DNA from 4 places in the Cedecea davisae genome. Region 3 is predicted to be linked to each of the others. Evidence: riboswitches for the same ligand, from Rfam matches in the RefSeq annotation. Region 3 holds a riboswitch; each other region holds the start of a gene.

Region 1 (3,203 bases), 490 kb from region 3:
CACGTCTGCAACAACAATTCATCCGCCTGTGGCAGTGCTGCGAGGGCAAACCACAGGAAACTACGCTTAATGATCTGGCCGAGCTGCTGAGCTGTTCACGTCGCCATATGCGCACATTGCTGAACGCCATGCAGGAAAAAGGCTGGCTAAGCTGGCAGGCCGAAGCGGGCCGCGGCAAACGCTCGCAGCTCACCTTCCTCTACACCGGGCTGGCGCTTCAGCAACAGCGAGCCGAAGATTTGCTCGAGCAGGATCGCATCGATCAGCTGGTGCAAATCGTTGGCGATAAGGCGGCTGTGCGCCAGATGCTTATCTCCCATTTGGGACGCAGCTTCCGCCAGGGGCGCCATATTTTGCGTGTGCTTTACTACCGCCCTCTGCTTAACCTGCTGCCCGGCTCGGCGCTGCGGCGCTCCGAAACCCATATCGCAAGGCAAATTTTTAGCGGCCTGACGCGTATAAATGAGGAAAATGGGGAACTGGAAGCGGATATTGCCCATCACTGGCAGCAAATATCCCCTTTACGCTGGCGCTTCTTTCTCCGCCCCGGCATTCATTTCCATCATGGCCGGGAGCTGGACATGCTGGATATCATTACCTCGCTACAGCGCATCAATACCCTGCCGCTGTTTGCCCACATCACGCAGATAACCTCCCCGACCACCTGGACGCTGGATATTCATCTCAGCCAGCCGGATGACTGGCTGCCGTGGCTGCTGGGCAGCGTTAACGCCATGATCCTGCCGCGCGAATGGACGACGATGCCGGATTTTGCCAGCCAACCCGTTGGCACAGGGCCTTATTCCGTCGCCCGTAATAATCGCAACCAGCTGAAGATCCACGCATTTGATGATTACTTCGGCTTCCGGGCGCTGATTGATGAAGTTAACTTCTGGGTACTGCCGGAAGTGGGGGAAGAGTCGAGCTGCGGCGTGCAGCTCCAGGGCATGCCGGACAGCGAAAAAGCCGTTGAAAGCCGCCCCGAAGAAGGCTGCTACTACCTGCTGTTCGACAGCCGCTCCACGCTCGGCGTTCACGAAGGCGTACGCCAGTGGATTGGCCACATCCTTTCGCCGGTCAATCTCATTTACCGTGCGGCCGAGCAGTATCAGCAATACTGGTTCCCTGCCTACGGCCTGCTGCCGCGCTGGCATCATTCGCGCCCCGGCCCGCTGCCCGCCAGGCCTGCTGGCCTCGAAAGCATTACCCTCACCTACTACCGCGACCATGTAGAACACCGCGTTATCAGCAATATCATGACCGAACTGCTGGCCGAGCAGGGCGTGAAGCTGATTATCCAGGAAGTCGATTACGCCGAGTGGCACCAGGGCGATGCGCAAAGCGATATCTGGCTGAACAGCGTTAACTTTACGATGCCGCTGGAATATTCCCTGTTCGCCCAGCTGTATGAAGTGCCGCTTATCCAAAAATGCATGCCGCTGGACTGGCAGGGCGACGCCCGCCGCTGGCACGGAAAAACCCTTCCTCTGCCGGAATGGTGCAAGCAAATGCTGGAGCGAAACGACGTTATGCCCTTGATTCACCACTGGTTGCGCATCGAAGGTCAGCGCAGTATGCGCGGGGTAAGAATGAACACCCTCGGCTGGTTTGATTTTAAATCCGCCTGGTTTGCGCCACCCGGCCCATAACGCTTTCGTAACACAGAGGAAATCAGTAGAATCCTCCCTGCTCAACGGGGTGCCAGGACAAATTGTCCGCGCTGAGATAATACCCGTCGAACCTGATCCGGATAACGCCGGCGAAGGGATTTGAGACAGTCCGCTCAATTCCTTTGCCCCCTTTTATAAGAGGTGCGAAGTGTTCAAAAAATTACTGCCGCTGCTGGCGCTGGTCGCCGCTCCCGTTTTTGCTAAGCCCGTATTAACCGTTTACACCTACGACTCATTTTCCGCCGACTGGGGCCCTGGCCCGGCGGTTAAAAAAGCGTTTGAGGCCGACTGTAACTGCGAACTGAAATTTGTCGCGCTGGAAGACGGCGTGTCGCTGCTCAACCGCGTGCGCATGGAAGGTAAAAACAGCAAGGCTGACGTGGTGCTGGGGCTGGACAACAACCTGCTGGACGCGGCTTCACAAACTAAACTGTTTGCGCCATCCAATATCGACACCGCCAGCCTGAAAGTGCCCGGCGGCTGGAAAAACAGCACGTTTGTTCCTTATGATTACGGCTACTTCGCTTTTGTTTATGACAAAAACAAGCTGAAAAACCCGCCGAAAAGCCTGAAAGAGCTGGTCGAAAGCGAGCAGAAATGGAAAGTGATTTATCAGGACCCGCGTACCAGCACGCCGGGGCTGGGTTTGCTGCTCTGGATGCAGAAAGTGTATGGCGACAAAGCGCCAGAAGCCTGGCAGAAGCTGGCGAAAAAAACCGTCACCGTCACCAAAGGCTGGAGCGAAGCTTATGGCCTGTTCCTCAAAGGTGAAGCCGACCTGGTCATGAGCTACACCACCTCCCCGGCTTACCACATCATTGAAGAGAAGAAAGACAACTACGCAGCCGCGGACTTCAGTGAAGGCCACTACCTGCAGGTTGAAGTTGCCGGGCGTCTTGCCAGCAGCAAACAGCCCGAGCTGGCGGAGAAATTTATCAAATTCATTACCACCCCTGGGTTCCAGAACACTATCGCTACCGGCAACTGGATGTACCCGGTAACCGACGTGAAATTACCCGCTGGTTTTGACGGGCTGGTGAAACCGCAAACCACGCTGGAGTTTACGCCTCAGCAGGTCGCGGCCCAACGAGCAACCTGGATTAGTGAATGGCAACGCGCCGTCAGCCGCTGATCCCCGGCTGGCTCTATCCAGGGCTATTTGCCGCCACGCTGGTGGTGGCGGTAGCCCTGGCGGCTTTCCTTGCGCTGTGGTTTAACGCTCCGCAAACGGACGTCTCCGCGCTGCTGCAGGACAGCTATATCTGGCATGTTCTGCGCTTCTCTTTCTGGCAGGCCTTTCTTTCCGCCGCACTCTCCGTTTTCCCGGCTATCTTTTTAGCTCGGGCGCTTTATCGACGGCGTTTTCCAGGCCGTATGGCGCTGCTGCGGCTGTGCGCCATGACGCTGGTGCTGCCGGTGCTTGTCGCGGTATTTGGCATTCTCTCGGTTTACGGGCGCGAAGGCTGGCTGGCAACGCTTTGCGGCTGGCTTGGCCTCGAGTGGAATTTCTCGCCTTACGGCTTACAGGGCATC
Region 2 (3,203 bases), 2.1 Mb from region 3:
ACCGGGAAATGCGCCAGCCGCAACAAAGGCCAGGTTTTACCGTCTACCGAATATTGCAGGCGAAGGCTGTCACCTTTACGGGTCAGGCGCATCCAGAACTGACGGGCATCACCGGGGAAAAGCCCGGTTGCCCAGTCAGACTGGTCAAGCGTTAACACGCTGCCGATAGCCGGTGCGCCATCATTAAACTCAATCCCGGCCTTTAGCCAACGCTCTTTATTCGCCACAAACATGATGCCAGCCTGGTCATAGAGCGCGCTGAAATCTGCTTTTGCTTTCACCTGGAAAGTAAAATCACCGGCGACTTCGCGTCCATAAAAATGGCCGGAGAATCTTTCAAAATCGTACCAGGTTTTTCGCCAAAAATCGGTCTTTTCATCGGTTATCACCGCAAGAGAGCCGTTTTCCTGTTTCCACACCTGAGGTTCATTAATCCAGTAAAAATCCGTATGCATCACGACGCCCTTCTGGTTCCTGCCTTCGCTTAACGCCAGCCCAATTCAGGCGCGACGTATTTGAGAATAGATTCAATAACGTGCGCGTTATAATCCACGCCCAGCTGGTTCGGGACGGTTAACAGCAGCGTATCGGCTTCGGCGATGGCTTCGTCCTGCGCCAGCTGTTTGATCAGCAGCTCCGGCTCGGCGGCGTAGCTGCGCCCGAAGATAGCTCTGGTTTGCTGGTCGATATAGCCGACCTGGTCACCCTCTTTGCCGCTGCCGCCAAAGTAACTGCGGTCCCGCTGGTCCATCAGGGCGAAGATGCTGCGACTGACGGAAACTCTCGGCTCGCGGGTATGCCCCGCCGCTTTCCATGCTTCGCGGTAGGCGCGGATCTGCTTAGCCTGCTGGATGTGGAACGGCTCGCCGGTTTCATCGTTTTTCAGCGTCGAACTTTGCAGATGCATGCCCAGCTGCGCGGCCCACACGGCGGTGGCGTTAGAGCTTGCGCCCCACCAGATACGCTCCCGCAATCCCGCGGAATAGGGTTCCGGGCGCAGCAGGCCCGGCGGGTTTGGGAACATCGGCTGAGGGTTAGGCTCCGCGAAGCCTTCCCCCTTCAGCGCTTCAAGAAAGACTTCGGTATGGCGGCGAGCCATATCGGCTTCGGTTTCGCCTTCGACAGGAACATAGCCGAAGTAGCGCCAGCCGTCGATCACCTGCTCGGGCGAGCCGCGGCTGATGCCGAGCTGTAAACGGCTGCCGGAAATCAAGTCTGCCGCTCCGGCATCTTCAGCCATATAGAGCGGGTTTTCGTAGCGCATGTCGATAACGCCGGTGCCAATCTCTATACGTTTAGTTTTTGCACCAATGGCCGCCAGCAGGGGAAACGGGGAGCTAAGCTGCCGGGCGAAGTGGTGAACGCGGAAATAAGCGCCGTCCGCGCCCAGCTCTTCGGCGGCAACGGCAAGATCGATGGACTGCAACAGCGCGTCGGCCGCTGAACGGGTGCCGGACTGGGGAGAAGGCGACCAGTGGCCGAACGACAGAAAACCAATTTTTTTCATCGGGGACTATCCTCAGACTCGAAATCACAGGCTTACAGTGACAAAAATTGCGCCTCCTGCGCCAGCGAAATCTCCGTAAACCGCACTAAACGAAACAGTTACGCCAGCCGCCAGGCTCCCCGACGGCGATTGTAATCAAAAAGTAAATATCGTATAACAGGCACCTCCGAGGGGTGTCCTGTTATGGGCTGAGATGGCGTAAGCCGAACCCTTTGAACCTGATCTGGGTCATGCCAGCGAAGGGACGGTCGGCCATAGCGCTTAGCCTATGGCCTGTTCTCACCCCCAGCGTGCCCGGATCTCCACTTATTCAGGAGGTCCAATGTTCACCCCACTTTTCGAAAAGGGTCTTTACGGACGGTTACGCCAGCAGGCTGGTAGCCACTGGCAGGACTACGTTGCTCACCCGTTTATCCAGCAATTAGCCGTCGGCACCCTGCCCGAAGCCGCGTTTCGCCGTTATTTGACCCAGGATTATCTATTCCTGATCCACTTTGCCCGAGCCTATGCCCTGCTGGTCAGCAAACTCCGCACCCTGCCGGAAATGCGCACCGCCACCGCGTCGCTCAATGCCATCGTTGCCGAACTACCGCTGCACGTCGCCTATTGCACCCGCTGGGGCTTAAGCGAAGAGCAAATTGTGGCCCAGCAGGAAGCGCCGGAAACCATAAACTACACCCGCTACGTACTGGACATCGGCCACTCCGGCGACGCGCTCGATCTGCTGGCAGCCCTGATGCCCTGCGTGGCAGGTTACGCTGAAATTGGCCTGAACCTGCTGCACAGCCCTGCCACGGTGATGGAAGGCAATCCTTATGCTTCGTGGATACGCAATTACGGTGATGAGGGTTATCTGGCCGGAGTGCAGGCCTCTATCAACCTGCTTGAAACCGTCGGCCACCAGCGCGGTGCCGAAAGCCGCTTACCTGAACTGGCGGAGATTTTCACCACCGCCACCCGGCTGGAGTCGGCCTTTTGGCAGATGGGGCTAAACGCCTCATGACCGGCAAGCTAACCCCACCCGGCATTCAGGTACGGGATCTCAGCCTGCACTTTGGTAAGCAGGTCATTTTCGAGAAGCTGAACTTCGATATTGCAGGCGGCAGTTTTGTTGCCCTGCTCGGGGCCAGCGGCGCGGGAAAAACCAGCCTGCTGAAGATAATCGCCGGGCTTGCGCAGGCTGACGCCGGGAGCGTTACCGGCAGCGATGGGCAGCCCATTGCCGGGCGAATGGCCTGGATGGGGCAAAAAGACCTGCTTTATCCGTGGCTGACTATCGAAGAAAACGTGGCGCTTGGCTCACGCCTGCGGGGTGAAACGGTTGACCAGCAATGGGCGGCTCATCTGCTTGAGCGGGTAGGTTTGAGCGGTCACGCTCGCGCCTTACCGGCAGAGCTTTCTGGCGGTATGCGCCAGCGCGCCGCCATCGCACGGACGCTATATGAACGTAGGCCCATCGTGCTGATGGACGAGCCGTTTTCTGCACTGGACGCCATCACCCGCACCGCAATTCAGGATCTGGCCGCCGAGCTGCTGGCGGAGAATACCGTGCTGTTGATAACCCACGACCCGATGGAAGCCTGCCGCCTCAGCCACCGTATCCTGGTGCTGTCGCGCTGGCCTGCGGGTATCGACGATACGCACGTTGTTGCCGGGCAGCCTCCGCGTGCGCCGGACGATCCCGATCTGCTGAAAA
Region 3 (3,203 bases):
TGCCGACTTCTGCATCTTCAGCGTCTGCCAGCCGTGCTGGCGGGCGTCAAACAGGCGCAATAAGCCGGTAGCCGGAGCCATGCCGGTAAGTAATTTGATTGCTTCCAGCGCCTGGAGTGTTCCCATCACGCCAACGACCGGACCTATAATTCCGGCGTTACGGCAGTTGAGTTCCGGCTCGCTTTCATCCGGCCAGACGCAGCGGTAGCAGCCATGCTCCCAGGGCGGGGCGAGAACCATCATTTGGCCGCTAAAACCGACCGCGCTGGCGGTAACGAGCGGCGTACCGGTTGCCACGCAGGCTGCGTTCACCGCCTGGCGGGTGGGCATATTGTCGCTACAGTCCAGCACCACATCGGCTTCATTTACCGCGTTATGCAGCGTTTCGCCGGTTAATCTCTCCTGCAAGGGCACAACTGTTACGCCCGGGTTCAGGCGCTGCAAATGCTGGTGGGCTACGGCAGACTTTGGCTGATTGATATCTTCGGAAGTAAACAGGATCTGGCGTTGCAGGTTGCTGATATGCACTTTGTCATCGTCCGCCACGGTCAGCGTGCCAACGCCCGCAGCGGCCAGGTACAGCGCCGCCGGAGAGCCCAGACCACCAAGCCCGATAAGCAAAACCCGGCTGGCGAGCAGTTTTTCCTGCCCTTTGATAGCCACATCCTCCAGCAGAAGCTGACGGCCGTAGCGCATAAAGTCCGCGTCATTCATCGCCGGTTCCCACCAGTTCAAGCAGCGTGGCGGTGGCGGCACGCCAGTCTGCGGCCTGAGTGATCGCGCTGACCACGGCAACGCTGCCGACGCCGGTCGCCAGAACGGCGGGTACTCTGTCAATGCTGATGCCGCCGATGGCGACGGTGGAATACTCGCCGAGCGTTTGAATATGCTCTGCCAGCTTAGTCAGACCCTGCGGAGAGGATGGCATCTGTTTAGTTTGCGTCGGGAAAACGTGGCCGAGTGCGATGTAGGAAGGACTGGCGCTCAGAGCGCGATCCATTTCCATATTGTCGTGCGTGGAAAGACCAAGACGTAATCCGGCCTCGCTAATGGCGACGAGGTTGGCTACGTCCATATCTTCCTGGCCGAGATGGACACCGTAAGCGCCGTGTTTAATGGCAAGCTTCCAGTAGTCGTTAATAAATAAGCGAGCGTTATAGCGTTTGCCGAGGGCTATGGCCGCGGCAACATCCGCTTCAACCTCTTCATCTCGCTTGTCTTTTATTCGCAGCTGGAGGGTGCGTACACCGGCGTCTAACAGACGCTCAATCCACTCAACGCTATCAACAACCGGGTACAGGCCGAGCCTCTTTGAGGTGGCGGGATAGGGTTTTATCGTAGCAAGGGCGCGCGATTCGCGGCGACCAGAATTTTTCTCAGATGCAGACATAGCGCATTCCAGTATTTATCAGGAAGTGGCTTGCCGGGAGGACGGAGGGAGTACTGGATGTGGGCCGCCCGAACCGGGGGTACCCAAAATCAGAATTACTCTTGTTCCCTTCGCAGGTTTTAACCTGATCAGGTTCCGCGGATCCCGAATTAACGGTCTCAGCCGGTGCATAACACACTCGGCACTCCGACAAGAATGCTTCCCGCCTTGCGGCGGGGAAGTTGTAAATTACTCGTTAATAGCTAACAACTCAAGCGGGACTTGCCACCCCGGCAGGATCGCTGGCGCTGCTATCCAGATTGTTATCGATAGCCAGTAAAACCAGCCTGTCTTCCAGCGAGAAGCGAGATTCCAGGCATTCGCCTATCTCGGAAAGCGCCTGCTGAAACTCGACCCAGCTGTCGCGGTCGATGGCGTTTTCGAGGTGCGAATCATAAAGATCCATGATCTGCTGGGTATTGGCTTCCAGCTGGGGGTAAAGTTGGGCGGCGCTCAGCAGCGGGCTGCTCCCTTCCAGGTTGCTGATAATTCGCTCGTAAATACTAAAATGACCGGAAGAGAGGTAATCCACCAGGCCATGGCAGAAATTATCTAACGCTTTTTCGTCGAGCGCGGTGTGCGATTCCTTGTTAGGCTTGATCCCGACCATGTTGTAATAGGCAACCAACAGGTGTTTACGGGCCTGGAGCCAATGGTCAACTAACTCATTACTACCACCAACGCGCTCAGTCAGATTGGCTAACTGGTTAAGCATGATCGAGACTCCGTGAGTTAAAAGATTGAACGCAAACTAACCCAAAATGTATTAACTAATTGTTTATATCAGTGAACTCGGGGATGTGCACCAGGTTATGGAACGTGTTATTCAAAACTTAGATCATGGTTGGTGGATAGTCAGCCATGAGCAAAAAATATGGCTGCCACAAGGTGATTTACCTCACGGTAACGCCGCCGAGTTCCAGCTTATTGGCGCCAGCGGCAGGTTGATTGGCGAATGGGAAGGCGAGCCGGTCTGGCTGGTGCGTGAAAATCGCCGGGCAGATATGGGTTCTTTACGGCAATTACTGGACCAGGATGTCGGTCTTTTCCAGCTTGCCGGGCGCGGCGTTCAGCTAACGGAATTCTTCCGTTCGCACAAGTTTTGCGGCTACTGTGGCCATGAAATGCACCCCAGCAAAAGCGAATGGGCCATGCTTTGCGGCCACTGCCGCGAGCGTTATTACCCGCAAATTGCGCCATGCATCATCGTGGCCATCCGCCGAGATGATCATATCTTGCTGGCGCAACACACCCGGCATAGAGGCGGCGTGTATACCGTTCTGGCCGGGTTTGTCGAGGTAGGAGAAACGCTGGAGCAGGCCGTCGCCCGGGAAGTGATGGAAGAGAGCAGTATCCAGGTGAAAAACCTGAAGTATGTCACTTCTCAGCCCTGGCCTTTCCCGCAGTCGCTGATGACCGCTTTTACGGCGGACTACCACAGCGGTGAGATAAAAATCGATCCGAAGGAGCTGCTGGATGCGGGCTGGTATCGCTACGACCAGCTGCCTTTGCTTCCGCCGCCGGGAACCGTTGCGCGCCGATTGATTGAAGATACCGTCGCCCTGTGTCGGGCAGAGTATGAGTGATAAACTGCCCGCATACAGCCAAAGGAAATTCTAAAAATGACTGAACTGAAGAACGATCGTTACCTGCGCGCCCTGCAGCGCCTGCCCGTTGATATTACCCCGGTGTGGATGATGCGCCAGGCGGGCCGCTATTTGCCGGAATATAAGGCAACCCGCGCCCAGGCCGGCGATTTTATGTCGCTGTGCAA
Region 4 (3,203 bases), 1.9 Mb from region 3:
CCTCGCGCCTTAAATCAATTTAACGAGAAACCCGAATGGACAGATACGCTACTAACTTCGCGACCGTGGGTCGTATTGTGATTGCCGCGATTTTTATCGTCAGCGGTCTTGGGAAGATTGCCGCGCCTGAGGCGACGCAGGGCTATATTGCCTCGGTAGGGCTGCCGTTCCCGTTGCTCGGGTACATTATCGCCCTGGCGGCTGAAGTGGGAGGCGGCGTGTTGCTGCTGGTGGGCTATCGCACTCGTTTGATTGCTGCGTTACTGGCAATCTTCACCGTGGCGACGGCGGTATTCTTCCACCACAACTTTGCCGACCAGAACACCGTGCTGCACTTCCTGAAGAACCTGATGATCGCGTCAGGGCTGCTGCAAATCTCCGCGCTGGGGGCAACTTCACTGAGCTTTGATACGCGCCGCCTGCGCCGTCAGCTGCGGTAATTCGCTTTATCAGAGGCCTCTTCAACAGAGGCCTCAATCCGTATTAAAACGCCCGCCAGATAAGTACCGCGATACCGCCAAACAAAATCCATTTGACGATGTAATAAACCGTCTTATTCCAGCTTTTCAGCTTCTTGCCAACGATGCGAATCTGGTAGATATAGCGGAAAGCCCGGTTAATTCCCCCGATCCGATCGTTTTCATCATTAGGCGCAGAGGCGGCGCTCATCAGATTACGCCCCAGCCAGTGGTTGACCCACTGCGCCCAGCGGTAGCGCATCGGTCTTTCGACATCGCAAAACAGGATCAGGCGGTTCTCGCCGCTGGTATTTTCCGCGTAGTGAATATAGGTTTCATCAAACAGCACGCCTTCGCCGTCCCGCCAGCTGTAGCGTTTGCCGTCCACTTCGATAAAGCAGCGGTCATCATTTGGCGTTGCCAGACCCAGATGAAAACGCAGAGATCCTGCGTAAGGATCGCGGTGGCGAGGCAGTCGGCTGCCGTCCGGGAGGGTGGCAAACATCGCCGCCTTGACCGAAGGAATGGCGCGCAGCAGCTCGGTTGTTTTCGGGCAAAGCTGGCTTGCGGATGGGTGGGCGTTTTCATACCACTTCAGATAGAAGCGCTTCCAGCCGGTTTTAAAAAATGAGTTAAACCCGGCATCGCTGAATTTCTCTGCGGCTTTAATTTGCTCCAGCCTTTGCAGGTTTATCCCTTCCTCGCGAATAACATCCCAATTCTGCTGCAAAATTGCCAGCTCGGGGAAAGTCTGCACGTTTAAATAAGGCGTATTGGGCACCCTGGAAAACAGATACATAAAGCCGTTGAGCGGGGCGGTAAAAGTTGAATGATCGGAGAGCTGCCGCCAGAAGCGGAAGCGAACCCGGCCGCGATAATGCACGTAGACCACTGAAATAACGAGAATAAGCAAAATGATATATTTCATATTCTATTATCTGACCGCTGTGTGTTTTTTATCGTTCCCAGCCGAACCTTTATAAAGGTTCAGAGTACCCTGAACACTAAATTCGCATCTGTTGCAGGAATACAGCTTAGCAGTGGTTTTAGCGAAGTAAATAATCGCCGGACAGGTTTGGCGCTTGTCTAAATGCTTGCCCGCTGGCATTATTCTGAACGCGATTAACACAATGTATTAATCACAACATTTTGATTTTAAATGACTCGGGGTGCCCTTCTTTGTGAAGGCTGAGAAATACCCGTACCACCTGATCTGGATAATGCCAGCGTAGGGAAGTCAGATGCCTGTCCGGCGTCCCTTCTTTCACGCCGGACAGGAGCCTTAACCTTATGCAACCTGACCTGCTACCCGGCGCCAGCGCCGCGTCCGTTTTACTTCATCTTCGCCATCATTCCCCGCTGGTTCACTGTATGACCAACGATGTTGTGCAAACTTTTACCGCCAATGTACTGCTGGCGTTGGGGGCCGCGCCTGCGATGGTCATTGAGGCCGAAGAGGCCGCTCAGTTCAGCCCGCTGGCAAGCGCATTACTGATTAACATCGGTACGCTGACCTCTGAGCGGCAGGGCGCGATGCTGGCGGCTATCCAGGCCGCGAACCAGGCGGGTACGCCCTGGGTGCTCGATCCCGTTGCGGTAGGCGGATTAGCATTCCGCACCCGTTTTGCCCATGAAGTTATCGCCCTGAAACCCGCAGCAATACGCGGTAATGCCTCTGAAATCCTCGCGCTGGCGGGTGAGCAGGCCGGCGGGCGCGGCGTGGATAGCACGGACGATGCCCTTTCCGCGCTGCCTGCGGCGCAGAAACTAGCGCGGCAAACCGGGGCGGTGGTCGCCGTAACCGGGGAGACAGACTACGTCACCGACGGCGAAAGGATTATTGCGGTGAGCGGTGGCGGGGAGCTGATGACGCGCGTGGTAGGCACCGGCTGTGCGCTGTCGGCGGTAGTGGCAGCCTGCTGCGCTTTGCCCGGCTCAATGCTTGAAAACGTTGCCAGCGCATGTCGGTTTATGTCACTGGCGGGGGAGCAGGCTATCGCCGTCAGCCGTGGCCCGGGTAGTTTTACGCCCGCGTTTCTCGATGCGCTCTACCAACTGAATGCGGAGGTGCTGGCATGAAACGAATCAACGCCTTAACCATCGCAGGCACCGACCCAAGCGGCGGGGCGGGTATTCAGGCCGACCTTAAAACCTTCTCGGCGCTCGGCGCCTATGGCACCAGCGTGATTACGGCACTGGTGGCACAAAACACTCGCGGCGTGCAGTCGGTCTACCGTATCGAGCCAGAATTTGTTGCCGCCCAGCTGGATTCGGTTTTAAGCGACGTGCGCATAGATACAACCAAGATAGGCATGCTTGCAGAGGCCGACATCGTTGAGGCGGTGGCGGAGCGGCTGGCATTTTATCAGGCGCAAAATGTGGTGCTGGATACGGTTATGCTGGCGAAAAGCGGAGACGCGCTGCTGGCGCCTTCGGCGGTGGAAAGCCTGCGCCGTAGGCTGCTGCCCCGCGTAGCTTTAATTACGCCAAATCTTCCTGAGGCTGCCGCGCTGCTTGACGCTCCCCACGCCCGAACTGAAAAAGAGATGCGTGAGCAGGGCGAAGCGCTGCTGGGTATGGGCTGCGAGGCGGTACTGATGAAAGGCGGCCACCTTGACGATGAGGAAAGCCCGGACTGGTTGTTTACCCGGGGCGACGCTCAGCGTTTTACCGCGCCACGCGTTCAGACCAAAAATACCCACGGCACCGGCTGCACTTTATCTGCCGCGTTAGCCGCGCTGCGTC

What was found. Region 3 has a riboswitch for thiamine pyrophosphate ahead of thiE (thiamine phosphate synthase). Riboswitches for the same ligand answer to the same signal wherever they lie in the genome.
Region 1: another riboswitch for thiamine pyrophosphate. It lies ahead of thiB (thiamine ABC transporter substrate binding subunit); the one in region 3 lies ahead of thiE (thiamine phosphate synthase).
Region 2: another riboswitch for thiamine pyrophosphate. It lies ahead of tenA (thiaminase II); the one in region 3 lies ahead of thiE (thiamine phosphate synthase).
Region 4: another riboswitch for thiamine pyrophosphate. It lies ahead of thiM (hydroxyethylthiazole kinase); the one in region 3 lies ahead of thiE (thiamine phosphate synthase).

The regions. Positions count from the first base shown of each region.
Region 1 covers NZ_CP172054.1:4,059,804-4,063,006, forward strand. Annotated here, with positions in the region: gene sgrR (HTH-type transcriptional regulator SgrR) at 1-1,649, shown strand, start outside; TPP riboswitch at 1,685-1,786, shown strand; gene thiB (thiamine ABC transporter substrate binding subunit) at 1,819-2,802, shown strand; gene thiP (thiamine/thiamine pyrophosphate ABC transporter permease ThiP) at 2,778-3,203, shown strand, end outside.
Region 2 covers NZ_CP172054.1:1,674,530-1,677,732, reverse strand. Annotated here, with positions in the region: gene ACG1VR_RS08280 (DUF1349 domain-containing protein) at 1-455, opposite strand, end outside; gene ACG1VR_RS08275 (LLM class flavin-dependent oxidoreductase) at 485-1,507, opposite strand; TPP riboswitch at 1,667-1,769, shown strand; gene tenA (thiaminase II) at 1,830-2,510, shown strand; gene ACG1VR_RS08265 (ABC transporter ATP-binding protein) at 2,507-3,203, shown strand, end outside.
Region 3 covers NZ_CP172054.1:4,548,036-4,551,238, reverse strand. Annotated here, with positions in the region: gene ACG1VR_RS21740 (HesA/MoeB/ThiF family protein) at 1-714, opposite strand, end outside; gene thiE (thiamine phosphate synthase) at 707-1,390, opposite strand; TPP riboswitch at 1,479-1,589, opposite strand; gene ACG1VR_RS21730 (Rsd/AlgQ family anti-sigma factor) at 1,641-2,144, opposite strand; gene nudC (NAD(+) diphosphatase) at 2,242-3,015, shown strand; gene hemE (uroporphyrinogen decarboxylase) at 3,052-3,203, shown strand, end outside.
Region 4 covers NZ_CP172054.1:1,517,041-1,520,243, forward strand. Annotated here, with positions in the region: gene ACG1VR_RS07580 (DoxX family protein) at 36-440, shown strand; gene lpxO (lipid A hydroxylase LpxO) at 484-1,386, opposite strand; TPP riboswitch at 1,614-1,710, shown strand; gene thiM (hydroxyethylthiazole kinase) at 1,749-2,537, shown strand; gene thiD (bifunctional hydroxymethylpyrimidine kinase/phosphomethylpyrimidine kinase) at 2,534-3,203, shown strand, end outside.